DNA from 3 places in the Gordonia marina genome. Region 3 is predicted to be linked to each of the others. Evidence: predicted binding sites of a transcription regulator. Region 3 holds the regulator's gene; each other region holds the start of a gene.
The links. Region 3 encodes LexA, which represses DNA repair genes until DNA is damaged. Its sites were predicted from a motif close to CGAACANNTGTTCG; they were not measured.
Positions count from the first base shown of each region.

Region 1: ACSEEN_RS18935 (error-prone DNA polymerase) is a predicted target of LexA. The motif match lies at 2,059-2,072, and genes of this name have one in related genera.
Region 2: ACSEEN_RS05730 (SAV_6107 family HEPN domain-containing protein) is a predicted target of LexA. The motif match lies at 2,091-2,104, and genes of this name have one in related genera.

Region 1 covers NZ_JBPSDN010000042.1:19,532-24,924, forward strand. The annotation lists gene ACSEEN_RS18915 (DUF1295 domain-containing protein) at 1-778, shown strand, start outside; gene ACSEEN_RS18920 (MmcQ/YjbR family DNA-binding protein) at 775-1,191, shown strand; gene ACSEEN_RS18925 (winged helix-turn-helix domain-containing protein) at 1,222-1,515, opposite strand; gene ACSEEN_RS18930 (hypothetical protein) at 1,512-1,976, opposite strand; gene ACSEEN_RS18935 (error-prone DNA polymerase) at 2,084-5,393, shown strand, end outside.
Region 2 covers NZ_JBPSDN010000007.1:9,390-14,782, forward strand. The annotation lists gene metF (methylenetetrahydrofolate reductase [NAD(P)H]) at 1-428, shown strand, start outside; gene ACSEEN_RS05720 (LppM family (lipo)protein) at 451-1,305, opposite strand; gene ACSEEN_RS05725 (GNAT family N-acetyltransferase) at 1,310-1,990, opposite strand; gene ACSEEN_RS05730 (SAV_6107 family HEPN domain-containing protein) at 2,242-2,721, shown strand; gene ACSEEN_RS05735 (SCO2097 family morphological protein) at 2,862-3,254, shown strand; gene mraZ (division/cell wall cluster transcriptional repressor MraZ) at 3,669-4,106, shown strand; gene rsmH (16S rRNA (cytosine(1402)-N(4))-methyltransferase RsmH) at 4,265-5,287, shown strand; gene ftsL (cell division protein FtsL) at 5,284-5,393, shown strand, end outside.
Region 3 covers NZ_JBPSDN010000025.1:18,925-24,317, reverse strand. The annotation lists gene ACSEEN_RS15305 (DeoR/GlpR family DNA-binding transcription regulator) at 1-635, opposite strand, end outside; gene ACSEEN_RS15300 (phosphoenolpyruvate--protein phosphotransferase) at 754-2,457, shown strand; gene ACSEEN_RS15295 (hypothetical protein) at 2,460-3,116, shown strand; gene lexA (transcriptional repressor LexA) at 3,185-3,883, opposite strand; gene ACSEEN_RS15285 (LysM peptidoglycan-binding domain-containing protein) at 4,035-4,631, shown strand; gene nrdR (transcriptional regulator NrdR) at 4,673-5,134, shown strand; gene hrpA (ATP-dependent RNA helicase HrpA) at 5,165-5,393, opposite strand, start outside.

The DNA.
Region 1 (5,393 bases), on a different contig from region 3:
GGTGACGTCCCTGGTCACGAACGAGACGTCGTGGGTCGACCGGCTGTGGTCGGTCGTGCCGGTGGTCTACGTGTGGATTTTCGCGATCTCGGCGATCCTCGACGGCCGCGACTCCGGGCGGTTGATCGTCATGGCGGTGCTGGCGACCCTGTGGGGCGCTCGACTCACGTTCAACTTCGCCCGCAAGGGCGGCTACACCGGCATGGAGGACTACCGGTGGGCGGTGCTGCGCGGCGCGATGACGCCCGGGCAGTTCCAGCTCTTCAACGCGACGTTCATCGCGTTCTATCAGAACGCGCTGCTGGTACTGATCACATTGCCGGCCTACTTCGTGTGGGCGCATCCGGCCGGGTTCACCGCGGCCGATGTCGTGTGCGCGGCGCTGTTCCTGCTGTGTCTGTGCGGCGAGTCGGTCGCCGACCAGCAGCAGTGGAACTTTCAGCAGGCCAAGCGGCGAGCGGGCGGCACGCTCGAACCGGGCTTCGTGACGACCGGGCTGTTCGCCTACAGCCGCCACCCGAACTTCTTCTTCGAGCAGGCGCAGTGGTGGGTCTTCTACTTCTTCGCCGGCGTCGCGGGGGTGGCCGCCGGCCTCGGCTTCTGGGGCGGGGCGCTGAACTGGACGATCATCGGCGCGGTACTGCTCACGCTGCTGTTCCTCGGCTCGACATGGTTCACCGAGTCGATCTCGGCGGGTAGGTACCCCGCCTACGCGGACTACCGCCGGCGCGTGTCGATGCTGGTTCCGCTGCCGCCGCGAAAGCCCGCGGACCGATGAGTCCGCGGCCGGCGGCCGTCGGCGACGTCCACGATCTCGCCGCCGCGATGCCGCACGTCACCGTCGTCCACGGCAAGTCCGGCAACGCGGTCTACCAGGTCGGCGGCAAGTCCTTCGTCTTCTTCCGCACCCCGCGCCCGGACGCGCGGGATCCGGCGACCGGGGAGAAGTACGACGACGTGATCGTCTTCTGGGTCGGGTCGCCGGAGGAGAAGGACGCGCTGGTGCGCGACGACACCTCGCCGTACTTCACCACGCCGCACTTCGACGGCCACCCGTCGGTGCTGCTCCGGGCGTCACGCCTGCACGAGATCAGTCGGGATGAACTGGCCGAGCTGGTCTCCGACGCCTGGCTCGCCCAGGCGTCGAAGCGCCGGGGCGAGCAGTGGCTCGCGGAGCACGGACTGCTGTGACATCCGGCGGGCCGGCGCCATCGTAACGGCCTACGACGCCCCCGCGCCGTCGACGATGGCGCGCAAGGCGGCGACGTGGCCGTCGAACGCGGCCCGGCCGACCGGGGTCAGTCGTGCGCGGAGGGTGTGGCGACGGCCGGTGAGCCGGCGTTCGGTGGCCACGTACCCGGCCTTCTCCAGCGTGGTCAGCTGCTTGGAGAGGGCCGAGTCGGAGAGGTTCAGCTTCTCCTTGAGGAAGGCGAACTCCGCCCAGTCGGCGGCGGCCAGCGTCGCCACCAGCGACAGCCGCGTGCTGGGGTGGATGAGTTCGTCGAATCCGCTCATGCGTGGACCAGCCGGCGCAGGCGCTGGAGGATCTCCGGGCCGCCGAAACCGACGATCGCGGCGACGAACACCGACGCGAGGAGGCCCGGGTGCCCGGCGCCGTCGGCGTCCAGTCCGAGTGCGACGCCGATGGTCGGCAGCACCAGCACCACCAGGATGCCGATGATCAGCCAGGGGAGCCGGCGGCTGACCTGGGACCGGTTCAACCGCACGCCGGCGGTGCCGCGGGTGCCGTCGTAGAGGCGTCCGGCCAGGGTGGCGTTGCCCGCGCCGAAGAGCACGGTCGCGACGATCGCGACCCAGCCGGGCGTCAGATCGCCGAGAACGCCCAGGACGATCCAGCCGGCGGCCATCATCCACCAGTACCAGCGCGGCAGTCCGATCTCACCGGCCATCGCGTGCTGGGCGCTGTCGATCGAGTCGAGGGCCGATCGTGCGCCCTCGTGGGTGGTGTCGTTCATCTGGACCACTTCCTCATTGACTTTCCTACTTGGAAAGTAAGTATTCTCTTTCCTGGGAGGAAAGTCAATGGCTGGCCTCTATCGAACGTACGTTCTAAAATGATTCGGTGGGATGGAGTAACGGGCCGCCGAGCTGGTCGGAGATGGAGCGGGTGCTCTCCGGCCGGCCGGCCGATGGACGGAGACTCGCCGAACCGGACGTGCCGGGCGACGGCGGAGATTCGCCGGCGTGGTCGCGCAAGCGGGGAACGTTCCTCCCCGACGAGGTGGAACCGGTGGAGTCGTCGATCCGGTACGCCGAATTGCACGCGCACAGCGCCTACAGCTTTCTCGACGGGGCCGCGATGCCGGAGGAGATGGTCGCCGAGGCGCGGCGATTGGCCCTGACCGGGCTGGCGCTGACCGACCACGACGGCTTCTACGGGGTGGTGCGTTTCGCCGAGGCGGCCCGGGAGTACGGCATGCCGACGGTGTTCGGCGCGGAGCTCTCGGTGGAGGCCTCGTCGCCGAATCGTCGACGGGCGGGCGCGGTGGATCCGCCGGGCGAGCATCTGCTGGTGCTCGCCCGGGACGCCGAGGGCTACCGGCGACTGTCCCGGACCATCGCCGACGCGCACATGCGCGGTGGCGACCCTTCGACGGAGCTCAGGGACCGCTCATCGAAGGAGCTCAGGGACGGTTCATCGAAGGGCACCCGGGACCGGAAGGGGGTGCTGCGGTACGACGCCGATCTGATCACTTCCTCGGCCGCCGGGCACTGGCTGATCCTCACCGGCTGCCGGAAGGGATCGGTGCGCCGGGCACTGGCTCGCGGCGGTGTGGCTGCGGCACGAAAATCGTTGGGGGAGTTGGCCGATCGTTTCGGGCCGGACAATGTGCTGGTCGAGCTGACTGCTTCCGGGTGCAGTGACGACGACGAGCGCAACGCCGTCCTGGCCGGGCTGGCCGCCGAGCTGGCGTTGCCGGCCGTCGCCACCACCGGGGCGCATTTCCCCGGCCCGGATCGACGACGACTCGCCATGGCGGTGGCCGCGGTGCGGGCCCGCACCGACATCGCCACCATCGCCGGGTGGCTGCCCGGTGTCGGAGGAGCGCATCTGCGCAGCGGCGACGAGATGGCGCGCCTGCTGCCCGCCCATCTCGACGCCATCGACACCGCGGCGCAGGTGGCGGCCGACTGCGCCTTCTCGCTGAAACTGATCGCGCCGAACCTGCCGTTGTTCGACGTCCAGGACGGGCACACCGAGGCGAGCTGGCTGCGTGAGCTCACCGAGCGGGGTGCCCTCCGCCGCTACGGCACCCGCGAGCAGCGCCCCGACGCCTACCGGCAGATCGACCACGAACTGAACATCATCGAGGCGCTGACCTTCCCCGGGTACTTCCTGATCGTCCACGGCATCGTCGATTTCTGCCGGCGCAACGACATCCTCTGCCAGGGCAGAGGGAGCGCCGCCAACTCGGCGGTCTGCTATTCGCTCGGCATCACCAACGTCGACCCGGTGGCCAACGAGCTGCTCTTCGAGCGGTTCCTGGCTCCCGAACGCGACGGTCCGCCGGACATCGACGTCGACATTGAATCCGATCGCCGGGAGGAGGTGATCCAGCACGTCTACGCCAAGCACGGCCGCGCGTACAGCGCACAGGTGGCCAATGTGATCACCTATCGCGGGCGGTCGGCGGTGCGCGATATGGCCCGCGCCCTCGGCTACGACCCCGGTCAGCAGGACGCGTGGAGCAAGGTGCCCGATTCCGCACCCGACGACGTCCGCGCCATGGCCTCCGAGATCTCCTCCCTGCCAAGACATCTCGGCATCCATTCGGGCGGGATGGTGATCTGTGACCGGCCGATCGCCGACGTCTGCCCCACCGAGTGGGCGCGGATGGAGGGCCGCAGTGTGCTGCAGTGGGACAAGGACGACTGTGCTGCGGTCGGTCTGGTGAAGTTCGATCTTCTCGGCCTCGGCATGCTCTCCGCGCTGCGCTACGCGATCGATCTGGTCAAGGCACACAAGGGGATCGAGGTGGATCTGGCGAAACTCGACCTAACCGAGGAGGCCGTGTACGACATGCTCTGCCGCGCCGACACGATCGGTGTCTTCCAGGTGGAGTCCCGGGCGCAGATGGCCACCCTGCCGCGATTGAAGCCGCGTAACTTCTACGACCTCGTGGTCGAGGTGGCGCTGATCCGGCCCGGCCCCATCCAGGGCGGGTCGGTGCACCCGTACATCCGGCGCCGAAACGGCGACGAGGACTCCGAAGTCGAGCACCCGTCGATGAAGCGGGCACTCCATCGCACCCTGGGTATCCCGCTCTTTCAGGAGCAGCTGATGCAGCTGGCGGTCGACGTCGCCGGGTTCGACACCGCCGAGGCCGACCAGTTGCGCCGGGCGATGGGCTCCAAGCGCTCCCCGGAGAAGATGGAGCGTCTGCGGGCCCGGTTCTACGAGGGCATGGAACGCGTCAACGGGATCACCGGGGAATTGGCCGACCGGATCTACGAGAAGATGGCGGCGTTCGCCAATTTCGGCTTTCCGGAAAGCCATTCGCAGAGCTTCGCGTCGCTGGTCTTCTACTCGGCGTGGTTCAAGCTGCACCATCCGGCGGCGTTCTGCGCGGCACTGCTGCGCGCGCAGCCGATGGGCTTCTACTCGCCGCAGTCGCTGGTGGCCGATGCGCGCAGGCACGGCGTCACCGTGCACCACCCCGATGTCAACCGGTCGCTGGCGCACGCGGAGTTGGAGAACGGCGGCCTCGACGTCCGGATCGGGCTCGGTGCGGTGCGCGCGTTCGGCGACGAGGCGGCGAAGCGGATCGTCGCCGAACGTGTGGAGCGAGGACCCTACGAGAACGTCGCCGATCTGTCTCGTCGCACGGAATTGACTGCGCCGCAACTGGAATCGCTGGCTACTGCGGGAGCGTTCGGGTCGCTGGGGCTGGATCGTCGTGCCGCACTGTGGGAGGCGGGCGCCGTCGCCGGGCTGCGCGAAGACCAGCTGCCCGTCGTCTCGCCGCGCCAGGTGCCGACGCTGCCCGGCATGTCCGACATCGAGCTGGCCGCGGTGGACGCGATGTCGACCGGGATCACCCCGCACACCTATCCGACCCAGTATCTGCGGCCGCGGCTGGACGCGATGGGGGTGACGCCCGCCGACCGGCTGCTGTCGGTGCCCGACGGCTCGCGCGTCACGGTCGGCGGCGCGGTGACCCACCGCCAGCGCCCGGCAACCGCGTCGGGCGTCACCTTCATCAACCTGGAGGACGAGACCGGCATGGTGAACGTGGTCTGCTCGGTCGGCCTGTGGGCGCGGTACCGGACGCTGGCCCAGACCGCGTCGGCGCTGCTGATCCGCGGGAAGGTGCAGAACGCGGAGGGTGCGGTGACCGTCGTCGCCGACCGTCTGCAGCAGTTGGACCTGC
Region 2 (5,393 bases), on a different contig from region 3:
ACCTGATCCGCAAGCTGCGCTCGGGCGCCGAGTACTCGGTGACCCAGATCTTCTTCGACGTGGACGATTACCTGCGGCTGCGCGATCGCGTGGTGGCCGCCGATCCGGAGCAGGGCGCCAAGCCGATCATCCCCGGCATCATGCCGATCACCTCGCTGGCCACGGTGCGCCGCATGGTGGAGCTGTCCGGCAGTGTGCTGCCGCAGCGCGTGGCGGAGCGACTGGCCGCGGCGGCCGGCGACGGTCCGGAGGAGGATCGGGCCGCGGTCCGCGAAGTCGGTATCGACCTGTGCACCGAGATGGCGCAGCGGCTGGTGGCCGAGGGCGCGCCGTGCCTGCATTTCTGCAGCCTGAACTTCACCCGCGCGACCAGCGAGGTGCTGGAGCGGATCGGGATCGACACCCGGGGCGCGCTGACCCCGGCCTGAACCGGGCCGCGGCCTCTGCGCCCTACCGGCCGGTGGGGGCGGCAGGCTCCTCGATCTCCTCGGCCTCCGTCTCGGAGGCGGCGGCCGCGTCGTCGTTCTTCTTCCGGCGCAGCCGTGTCAGGGCGCGCAGTGGATTCGGTCCGCCGCCCTGTCCGGCCGGCGGGGTGTACCGCGGCGTGCGATCACGGAAGCGGTAGGCGAGGGCGGCGACGGCGCCGACGATCGCCAGGCAGGCGATCACCATGAACCAGGTCCAGCTCGGCAGCGCCGCCGTGGCCGGATCCGGGTACTTCGCATCGGCGTTGAACTGGGCGTTCTGGCCCGGCTCGGGCACCCAGGTGACGGAGTTGTCGCCGGCCAGATGTCCGTTGGTGGCGACGACCTCGCCGCCGAAGTCGACGGTGATCGAGAGATACGAGGTCTTCGGCGACAGCCCGGCCAGAGCCGCCCCGCCGCGCATCCGGACCACGTCGCCGCTGCGCGTGGCCGTCAGATCGACGGTCGCGCCGGAATCCAGCGCGCCGGAGATGATGTCGCCGAGCTGGGAGAACTGACCCGCGGTGAGATCGGTGAAGGTCATCCGGGAGCCGACCTTCCCGGTGACCGCGTCCGTCTGCGCCGGTTCCGGTGACGTCTGCGTGTCGCCGTCCGCCGGGAACTTGGTCACCGACACCGATCCGGCCATCGAGGCGGGCACGTCGAAGGTGGGGGTGGCTCCGGCGTCCGGGGCGGCCGCGACCACCACGAATCCCGAGTACTGGTCGCCGACGTTCTCCGACTTCGTCAGGCATCCGCTCAGCAGCGGGACCAGCGCGAGCAGGACCACGAGGCCCAGGGCGGGGTGACGGTGACGCGGGAGACGCTGGCGACGGGACACGGTGTCATCGTGCCAGAGTGGGCGGGTTCTCCCCCGCCGCGACGTCGCCGGGCGCGTCCGGCAGCGGCAGCGACCGGCCCAGGAAGGCGAACTGCCGGGGGTCGCCGGCGAAGGTGAAACCGCGCAGCACGTCGTCAAATCCGAGCCGCCGGTACAGCGACCACGCCCGGTTCTCCTCACCCCGTACCTCCGGCGTGGACAGCAGGACCCGGGACTCGGGGCGCCCGGACAGCAGCCGGGTGAGCAGTGCCTGGCCGAGGCCGCGGCCCTGCGCCACCGGGTGGACGTGCAGCTCGGTGAGCTCGAAGTAGTCGGACGCGATCGCCGCCACCTGGTCCGGTGAGCAGCCGTGGCGGGCCAGGCCCGAGCGCAGTTGCCGGTTCCACCACTGGTCCGCGGCGCCGGTGTAGCCGTAGGCGATACCGACCAGGACCTCGCGGTCGGCGGTCCACGGCGCGGTGACCCGCAGCCGGGCGTACGTCGGCCGCAGCAGATCCATCGGCGACGCCGTGGCCAGCGCGGCCACCGCCGTCCAGCCCGGCCGATGCAGATGATCGCGCCACAGTCCGGTGCGGCTCTGCTCGGTGCCGCGCGCGTACCGCATGGCGGTCACATAGGTGTGCACGGCCGGATCGATCCACTGATCGGCATCGGCGGCGGCCAGGGAGACGATCCGAACCGCCATGGGCGGACCCACCTGCCTTTCGCCGTCGTATCCGGGTGCGTTGCCAGTGAGATTAGCGGCACTTGCCGACGGCCCCTAGTGGGGGTTAGTCTTCCGGTATCGAACAAAGTTTCGATGAGCCGAGAGTCGGCGGACCGGTGGGGAAGACACCGGGCCGCCGGCTCTCGCGCATCTCGGCGAAGGCCCGCCGGCCCGGGATTGTCGTAGGCACGTGAGACGTTCTTGTCGACAGAAGGAGGCGAGGGGTTCACATGACCGGAAAGTCGACGACGAGCCGCATGGCGGCGACGGCCGACCCGCGGGTGGTCCTGCGCAGCCGGGACCTGCTCGACCGGGCCGAGGTGCTGTTCGAGGACGCCGCGCGCGTCACCGACGACGGCGCCGAGCGGTTCCGGCAGTTCTATCTGGCCGCCATCCGGGCGGCCGGCGCGGTGCTGGCCGTCTACGAGCCGCCCGGCCCGGTGCGCAGGCGCCGCAACGCCCGCGACGCGTGGAGCCGGATCAAAGCGGCCGCGCCGCAGTACGCCGAACTGGCCGAATACTTCGGCGGCCTGTCCGCCATGCGCGAGAAGGTGGAGGTGGGCCTGGTCCGGCAGGTGGACGACACCCTCTGCGCCCGCGTCGAACGACGCGCCGCCGAGTTCCTCGACGCGGCCGATGCCAGCCTGCTCGCCTACGAGCAGGGGGCGCTGCCCGGCGCCGAACGCCCGGCTCGCCGGATCGGCGCCTGATCCGGTGGGCCGCGGTGGGGGAGGGTGGCGGATCGTCCCAGAGGGAATAGTGGTCGCCGGAGGATTCTGCTCCTATCATGGAGTGAGAAACGGTCGCCGAATTCCGCGGTGCCCGTCGCGACGGAGTAAGGGAGGGCGCGGTGCCGCTTTCAGAGCATGAGCAGCGGATGCTCGATGAGATCGAGAGCGCGCTGTACGCCGAGGACCCGAAGTTCGTCTCGAACGTCAGTAAGCAGCGGGTCGGTCGTCCTTCCGCGCGCCGCCAGTGGCAGGCGGTCCTCCTCCTGCTGCTCGGTCTGGTGCTGCTGGTGGGCGGCATCATGGTGCGCGTCCGGATCGGCGACTTCCCGATCCTGAGCCTGGTCGGATTCTTCGTGATGTTCGGCGGCGGGCTGATCCTGGTGCTCGGTCCGCGTGGCGGTTCGGCGTCCGCGGACGGTTCCGGCAAGTCGTCGAAGAACGGCTCGAAGGGTTCGCTGAGTTCCCGCATGGAAGACCGGTTCAACCGGCGCTTCCACCAGGACGGTCACTGACCGCCTGAGAAGAGTTCCGCAGAAGCGGGGCCGCAGTCTCCACGGAGACCGCGGCCCCGCTTTTTTCGTCGTGCCGCCGGGACCGGTGGCACGCGTTCGTGAGCGCTCCACCACGACCACCCACTTCGCCCCACCCCGATCACCCACTTCGCCCCACTGAGTTCCTTAGATGAGTCCCACCTGCCACTTTTGTGCTGTTCAGCCTCGTTGGCATCCGTTGAGACGCGCCGGACGCCACTGGCCTTTCCTGAGAATCTCCTTCATGTAAGACGCCATGACCTGCGTAAACAATGCTCGGTGGTGTGCGAGTGGGGCGCAGGGGGTGGAAAGTGGTGGAAAGTGGGGTAATGTGGTGGATGTCGATGAGGGGGAACCCGGAATCTCCTCACCGATACCCGGGCAGGAGGTGGCGATGTGGCTGGCTTCATCGGCACCTACTCGCCCAAGCTCGACGACAAAGGGCGGCTCACACTGCCCGCGAAGTTCCGGAACGCCTTGTCAGGAGGGGTCGTGGTCACCAAAGCCCTCGATCACAGCCTGGCGGTGTATCCGGCCGAGGAGTTCGGCGCCATCGCCCAGCGGGCGAACCAGGCGTCGCGCAACGATCCGGAAGCCCGCGCGTACGTCCGGCTGATGATGGCCAACGCCGACGAGCAGAGTCTCGACGGCCAGGGCCGGGTCAACCTGTCGGCGGGGCTTCGCGCATGGGCCGGCCTGCAGAAAGACTGCGTGGTCACCGGGCAGTTCGACCACCTGGAGATCTGGGATGCGGCCGCATGGGACGCCTACCAGGCTGCACACGAGGAGGCCTTCGCGGCCGGCGGCTCCGCCGCGCTGGACGCGATCCTCTAAGACAAGTGAAGAAATGGACCGCTGCGGTGAGGCGAGGCCTCGGCCCGGCCGACCCTGACGTACTTCCCCAACGCCAGGTGCGACTCGGGCGGGGACCCCGCCTCACCGCCGTTCCATTTCTCCACCGTCTTGACCACCACCGAGACAGGGGAGAGGCGATGATCGTATCCGGCGCCCCGGCCGACTCCCCGTCCCCGGGCGAGCACGGCCACGTCCCCGTGATGGCCGACCGCATGGTCGAACTGCTGACCCCGGCGCTCACCCGCGTGCACGACGACGGCACCGGCGCGGTCCTGATCGACGGCACCCTGGGTGCCGGCGGACACACCGAACTCTTCCTCACCCGGCTCCCCGGACTCACCGTCCACGGCATCGACCGGGACGAGAACGCGCTCGAGATCGCCCGCGAACGACTCGCACCGTTCGGTGATCGCGCCGTGTTCCATCACGCCCGATACGACGAGATCGCCGACGTCGCCCGCGATGCGGGTCTGGCGCAGGTCGACGGGATCCTGCTGGACCTGGGCGTCTCGTCCATGCAGCTCGACCAGGCCGACCGCGGCTTCGCCTACGCCATCGACGCGCCGCTCGACATGCGGATGAACCCCGGCGACGAGCTGACCGCCGCCGACATCCTCAACACCTACGACCACGGTGCCCTGGCGCGGGTCCTCAGCGAATACGGCGAGGAGCGGTTCGCCGGGAAGATCGCCTCGGCGGTCCTCCGGGAACGCGAGATCGAGCCGTTCACGACCAGCGGACGGCTGGTGGAACTGCTGTACGCGACGATTCCGGCCGCGACCCGCCGTACCGGCGGGCACCCGGCCAAGCGGACCTTCCAAGCGCTGCGCATCGAGGTCAACCGCGAACTGGACTCGCTGCGGGCCGTCGTCCCGGCGTCGCTCGCGCTGCTCGCGGTCGGTGGCCGGCTGGCCGTGATGAGCTACCAGTCGCTGGAGGACCGGATCGTCAAGCGGGACTTCGCCCAGGCGGTGCGCAACACCACCCCGGCCGGCCTCCCCGTCGACCTGCCCGGCACATCGGCCCAGTTCGCTCTGGTCACCCGGGGCGCCGAACAGGCGGATGAGCAGCAGCGCCGGGACAACCCCCGAAGCGCCCCGGTCCGGGTGCGCGCCATCGAACGAATCGCCCCCGCACCCGAAGAGAGGAATCGGCGGTGACACTTCTCGACGACCGATCGACCACGCGTCCCGGGGCCGCTCGCCGCCGCCGTGAGCGCACCGCCGCGAGCCGCACGCCCCGGACCTCGTCGCCCGGGACCTCCAC
Region 3 (5,393 bases):
GAGGAGTCGGCCAGGACCACCACCTGATTGGCCGCCGCGATCATCGCCCGTTTCGCGGCGGCCTCGTCGGGATCGGGCGTGGACAGCCCGTGGGCGACACTGAGGCCGTTGGTGCCGATGAAGGCGAGCGAGGCGCGCAGCCCGCGGAAGAAGTCGATGGTGGTGGCGCCGACGGTCGCCTGCGTCTTGCCGCGCACGCGGCCCCCGGCGAAGGTCACGTCGCAGCGCGGCAGGGTCGACAGGTGGGCGGCGAGCGGCAGGGCGTTGGTCACCACCGACAGGTCGCGGTCGGCGGGCAGGGCGAGCGCGGCGCGCAGCGTGGTGGTCCCGGCGTCGAAGATCACCGAACCGCCGGACGGCGGGAGGAAACGCTGCGCGGCGGCCCCGATCGCGGTCTTCTCGGCGAGCCGGGACTGCTCGCGCTGGGCGAGGTCGGGCTCGCCGACGGTCATCACGTCCGGCCGCACCGCTCCGCCGTGGACCCGCAGGACCACGCCCTGTTCGGCGAGGACTCCGAGGTCGCGGCGCACCGTCTCGCCGGTGACGTCGAACCGGGTCGCCAGCTCGGCGACCGCGACGCGGCCGCGCGCCCGTACTTCGCTCGCAATGGCCTGCTGGCGTTCTTCCGCGTACACCGTGCCGTCCTGAGTAGAGTCCTCGAAAGAGGGGCTGAGTTCCCAATCCCGTTTGGTTATGTCTTTGTTTACTTGTGTATGCGTTGACTCGTCAAGCGGTTTCTGTAATCTCTGTCACATGAATGAGGTGGACGCGATGGCAGCGGAGGATTTCGGGGCGACGACGGTGGTGCGGGGGACACCCGTGGTGCACGGGCTCGCGTACGGTCCGGTGATCCGGCCCGCCGAGACGCCGGAGTTCGACATCGACGCGACGGCGGTGATCGACGAAGCCCAGCGCTCCGCCGAAGAGGAACGGTTCACGACCGCGGCGAACACCGTCGCCGAACGGTTCTCGGCGCGGGCCTCGGCGAGCACCGGCAGTTCGGCCGAAGTGCTCGCGGCGACGGCCGCGCTGGCCAAGGACCGGGCCTGGATCGGCGCGGCGACCAAACTCATCGCCGGCGGTACGCCGGCGGCGGCGGCCACGGTCGCGGCGATCGAGCAGATCGCGGCGATGTTCACCAAGCTCGGCGGCCTCATGGCCGAGCGGGTGACCGATCTGAACGACATCCGTGACCGCGTGGTGGCCGAGATCCTCGGCCTGCCCGAACCGGGCATTCCGACGCCGGACCGGCCGTCGATCCTGTGCGCCGACGACCTGGCGCCCGCCGACACCGCGGGGCTCGATCCGCAGCGGGTGATCGCCCTCGCGACCCGCCTCGGCGGACCGTCGAGCCACACCGCGATCATCGCGCGGCAGCTCGGCATCCCCTGCGTCGTGGCGATCGCCGATCTCGGCGAGATCCCCACGGGCGCACTGGCTTTCGTCGACGGCGAGCGCGGAGTGGTCGGCCTCGACCCGGACGAGGCGGCGGTCACCGCGGCGGTCGCGTCGTCGAAGGAGACCGCTGCCGCGGCAGCTGCCTGGCGCGGTCCCGGACAGACCGCAGACGGTCACCGGGTGCTGATCCTGGCCAACGTGGCCGACGGCGTGTCGGCCCGGGCGGCCGCCGACCTCGGAGTGCTCGAGGGCGTCGGGCTGTTCCGCACCGAACTGGCCTTCCTGGACCGTCCGGACGAGCCCTCGGTCGCTGAGCAGACGTCGCTCTACCGCGAGGTGATCGACGCGTTCGACGGCGACAAGGTGGTGATCCGGACGCTCGATGCCGGCTCGGACAAGCCGCTGAAGTTCGTGACGCACCCGGACGAGCCGAATCCGGCGATGGGGGTGCGCGGCAACCGGATCATCCTGTCGAATCCGGAGATCCGCGCGCACCAGCTGGAGGCGCTGGCCGCGGCCGCCGAGGGCACCACGGTGGTCCCGTGGGTGATGGCGCCGATGATCGCCACGGTGGCCGAGGCGCGCGAGTTCGCGGCGCTGGTGCGCGAGCGCGGGATGATCCCGGGTGTGATGGTCGAGGTGCCGTCGGCCGCGGTGATGGCCGGCCAGATCCTCGCCGAGGTCGACTTCGTGTCCATCGGCACCAACGACCTGACCCAGTACACGATGGCCGCCGACCGGATGTCGCCGGAACTGGCATCGCTGACCGACCCCTGGCAGCCCGCCGTCCTCGCGCTGATCGAGCGCGTGGGCGCTGCCGGTACCGAGCAGGACAAGCAGGTGGGCGTGTGCGGCGAGGCCGCCGCCGATCCGCTGCTCGCGTGCGTGCTGGTGGGTCTCGGCGTCACCTCGCTGTCGTCGGCCCCGGCCGCGGCACCCGCGGTGGGGCTCAAGCTGAGCACGGTGACCCTGGATCAGTGCCGCGCGGCCGCGCAGGCCGCGGTGGCCGCCGACAGCACGGCCTCGGCCCGGGAGGCGGCGCGGGCGGTACTCGGCTGACGATGAGCGACGTCGTCTACGAGCCGACGATCCTGAAGCGGTACACGACGCTCTCCAACGCGATCGACGTCCTGCTGAATGAGCGCGTCACACTGCTCAGCCCGCGCACCTGGGTCGACCGGAACGACAGCGGGTTCATGGATCACTACTGCGCACTGAAGGGTTCGTCTCGCGTCAGCGTCGCGTGCTTCACCCAGTCCACGGAGACCTATCACCACTGGGGCGTCTTCGCGGGCGGCACGGACGGCGTGCGGCTCGAGATCAGCAAAGCGAAACTGCTGGCGAGCATCGCAGGCGACCCGGCCTACGCGTCCGGTCCGGTCCGCTACCTCACCCTGGACGAGATCGAGGAAGAGGCCGGCGACTCCCGGCTGACGGCCGACGATCTGCCGTTCGTCAAACGGCACGGTTTTCGCGACGAGAACGAGTTCCGCATCGTCCACCTCGGGAGCGGTGACGGGCCGCCGGTGCACCACATGCCGATCGAGCGAGGCTGGATCAACCGGATCTCGTTGAGCCCGCTCCTGCCGGAGGGGCTGATCGAGACGATGAAGGCCGCGCTACCGGCGCTGCCCGGCTGTGCGGACGTGAAGGTCGTGCGGTCGAATCTCTGCGAGAACCAGCGGTGGACCCGAACGGGGGAGTCGATCACTCTGTAGGACCGCGGCCACCCGAGTGGGGATCGCGATCCCCACCCCGGCGGCCGGGCGCGGTGTGGATGTCCGGATCAGATGCGCCGCAGCACGGTCACGACCTTGCCGAGAATGGCGGCGTCGTCACCGGGGATCGGCTCGAAGTGCTCGTTGTGGGGCATCAGCCAGACGTGACCGTCGACCCGCTTGAAGGTCTTCACGGTGGCCTCGCCGTCGATCATGGCGGCGACGATGTCGCCCTGCTCGGCCACGTTCTGCTGGCGCACGACCACCCAGTCGCCGTCGCAGATCGCGGCGTCGATCATGGACTCGCCGACCACCCGCAGCAGGAACAGGGAACCCTCGCCGACCAGCTCCTTGGGCAGCGGGAAGACGTCCTCGACGGCCTGCTCGGCGAGGATCGGACCACCGGCGGCGATACGGCCGAGGACCGGAACGAACGCCGGTGACGGCATACCCGGCTCGTCACCGGCCGCGTCGCCCGGCGGCGGGGGACGATGGTCGTCGCGGACGTTCACCGCGCGCGGCCGGTGCGGATCGCGCTTGAGTAGCCCGCGCCGCTCCAGGGTTCGCAGTTGGTGGGCGACCGACGACGTCGAGGTGAGTCCCACGGCCTCGCCGATCTCCCGGATGCTCGGCGGGTAGCCGCGCTCCCGGACGGACGAGCGGATGTACTCCAGGACCTCGCGCTGGCGCTGGGTCAGTGAGGCCTCCAGGGTCGCCGTCGACAGCAGCGGGTCGACGTTCGACGTGTTCTGCGGTCCGTCGGTCATCTGAGGTTCCTTTCCTCGTCGGTGATCCCCAATCTAGTCGACTAGGTCACAGAACTCAAACAATTGTTCGACGTGTCGGGACGGTTGTCGGACCCATGGTGTTAACTGTCGAACAAGAGTTCATCGAACATACGAACGATGGGAGTTAACGATGACCGGATTGCTGAAGGACCGTGACCGCCGAGCCGCCGGAACGGCCGCCTCTGTGACCATGACCTGCGATGTTCCGATCGTCGTCGGTACGCGCGTCCGTCGTGCGGTGCAGGCCGCACCGACGTGCCGGCCGACCGGACGCAGCCCGCAGAGCCGCACCGGAGTGCTGCGCACGGTGCCCGCCGCCGCTCGATCGAACATCCCGGAGCGCCGGGAACGTGTCCGGGTCCCGGGCGTGGCGAGCGCCGGTTCGAACACTCCGGCCACGACCGCGCGGCCGTCCTCGGCACCGGCGCGGCGGACCGCCGGCAGCCGTCGGCGGTGGGCGGCCGGGGTGCTGGCCGGGCTGGCGGTGGCGCTGATCGCCGCGGTGATGGGCATCGCCGGGCACGACTACCAGAGCGCGGCCACCGGGACACCGGCGGCGACGCAGGTCGTGCACGTGCGCAGCGGGGAATCGCTGTCGTCGCTCGCCGAGCGGATCGCCCCCGAGCTGCCCGCCGAGTCGGTGATCGCCACGGTGCGGAACCTGAACGGGCTGGACGGCACCGGGCTGCGCCCGGGTCAGGCGCTCGTGGTTCCCGCATACCGCTGAACGCGCGTGGGATCGGGATGCGCGGCGGGTACGCTGAGGGCATGCGATGCCCGTTCTGCAAGAACGACGACACCCGAGTAGTCGATTCGCGCGCCTCCGACGACGGTCTGGCGATCCGGCGGCGCCGGTCGTGCGGTGCGTGCGGCCGCCGGTTCACCACGGTCGAGTCGGCGGTGCTCGCCGTGGTCAAGCGCAACGGTGTATCCGAGCCCTTCAGCCGCGAGAAGGTGATGAAGGGCGTCCGCCGCGCCTGCCAGGGCCGCCAGGTCGACGAGGATGCGCTCGCGAAACTCGCCGCGGCGGTGGAGGACACGGTGCGCGCATCCGGTTCCGCCGAGATCCCCAGCAATGAGGTCGGCCTGGCCATCCTCGGCCCGCTGCGCGACCTCGACGAGGTCGCGTACCTGCGGTTCGCGTCGGTGTACCGATCGTTCGAGTCGGCCGACGACTTCCAGCGCGAGATCGACGATCTCCGCGCGGGCCGCAAGCAGCCCGTCGCCTGACATCCGGCCGTCGCGGGTTCCGCGCGACGGTCAGGTGAACGTGTCGAGCGCCTTGATCACACGCTTCTCCGACACCGGCCCCGCGGTGCCCAGCTGCTGGGCGAAGAGGCTGACGCGGAGTTCTTCGATCATCCAGTGCGCCAGGTCGTTCAGCGCATCCTGGCGGTGCGCCGGGACCTGTGCGAGACGCTGATTCCAGTGCGCGATCACCCGGTCGACGGCGTCGAGACCGGTCGCGTCCCGGGACGCCGAACCGGGT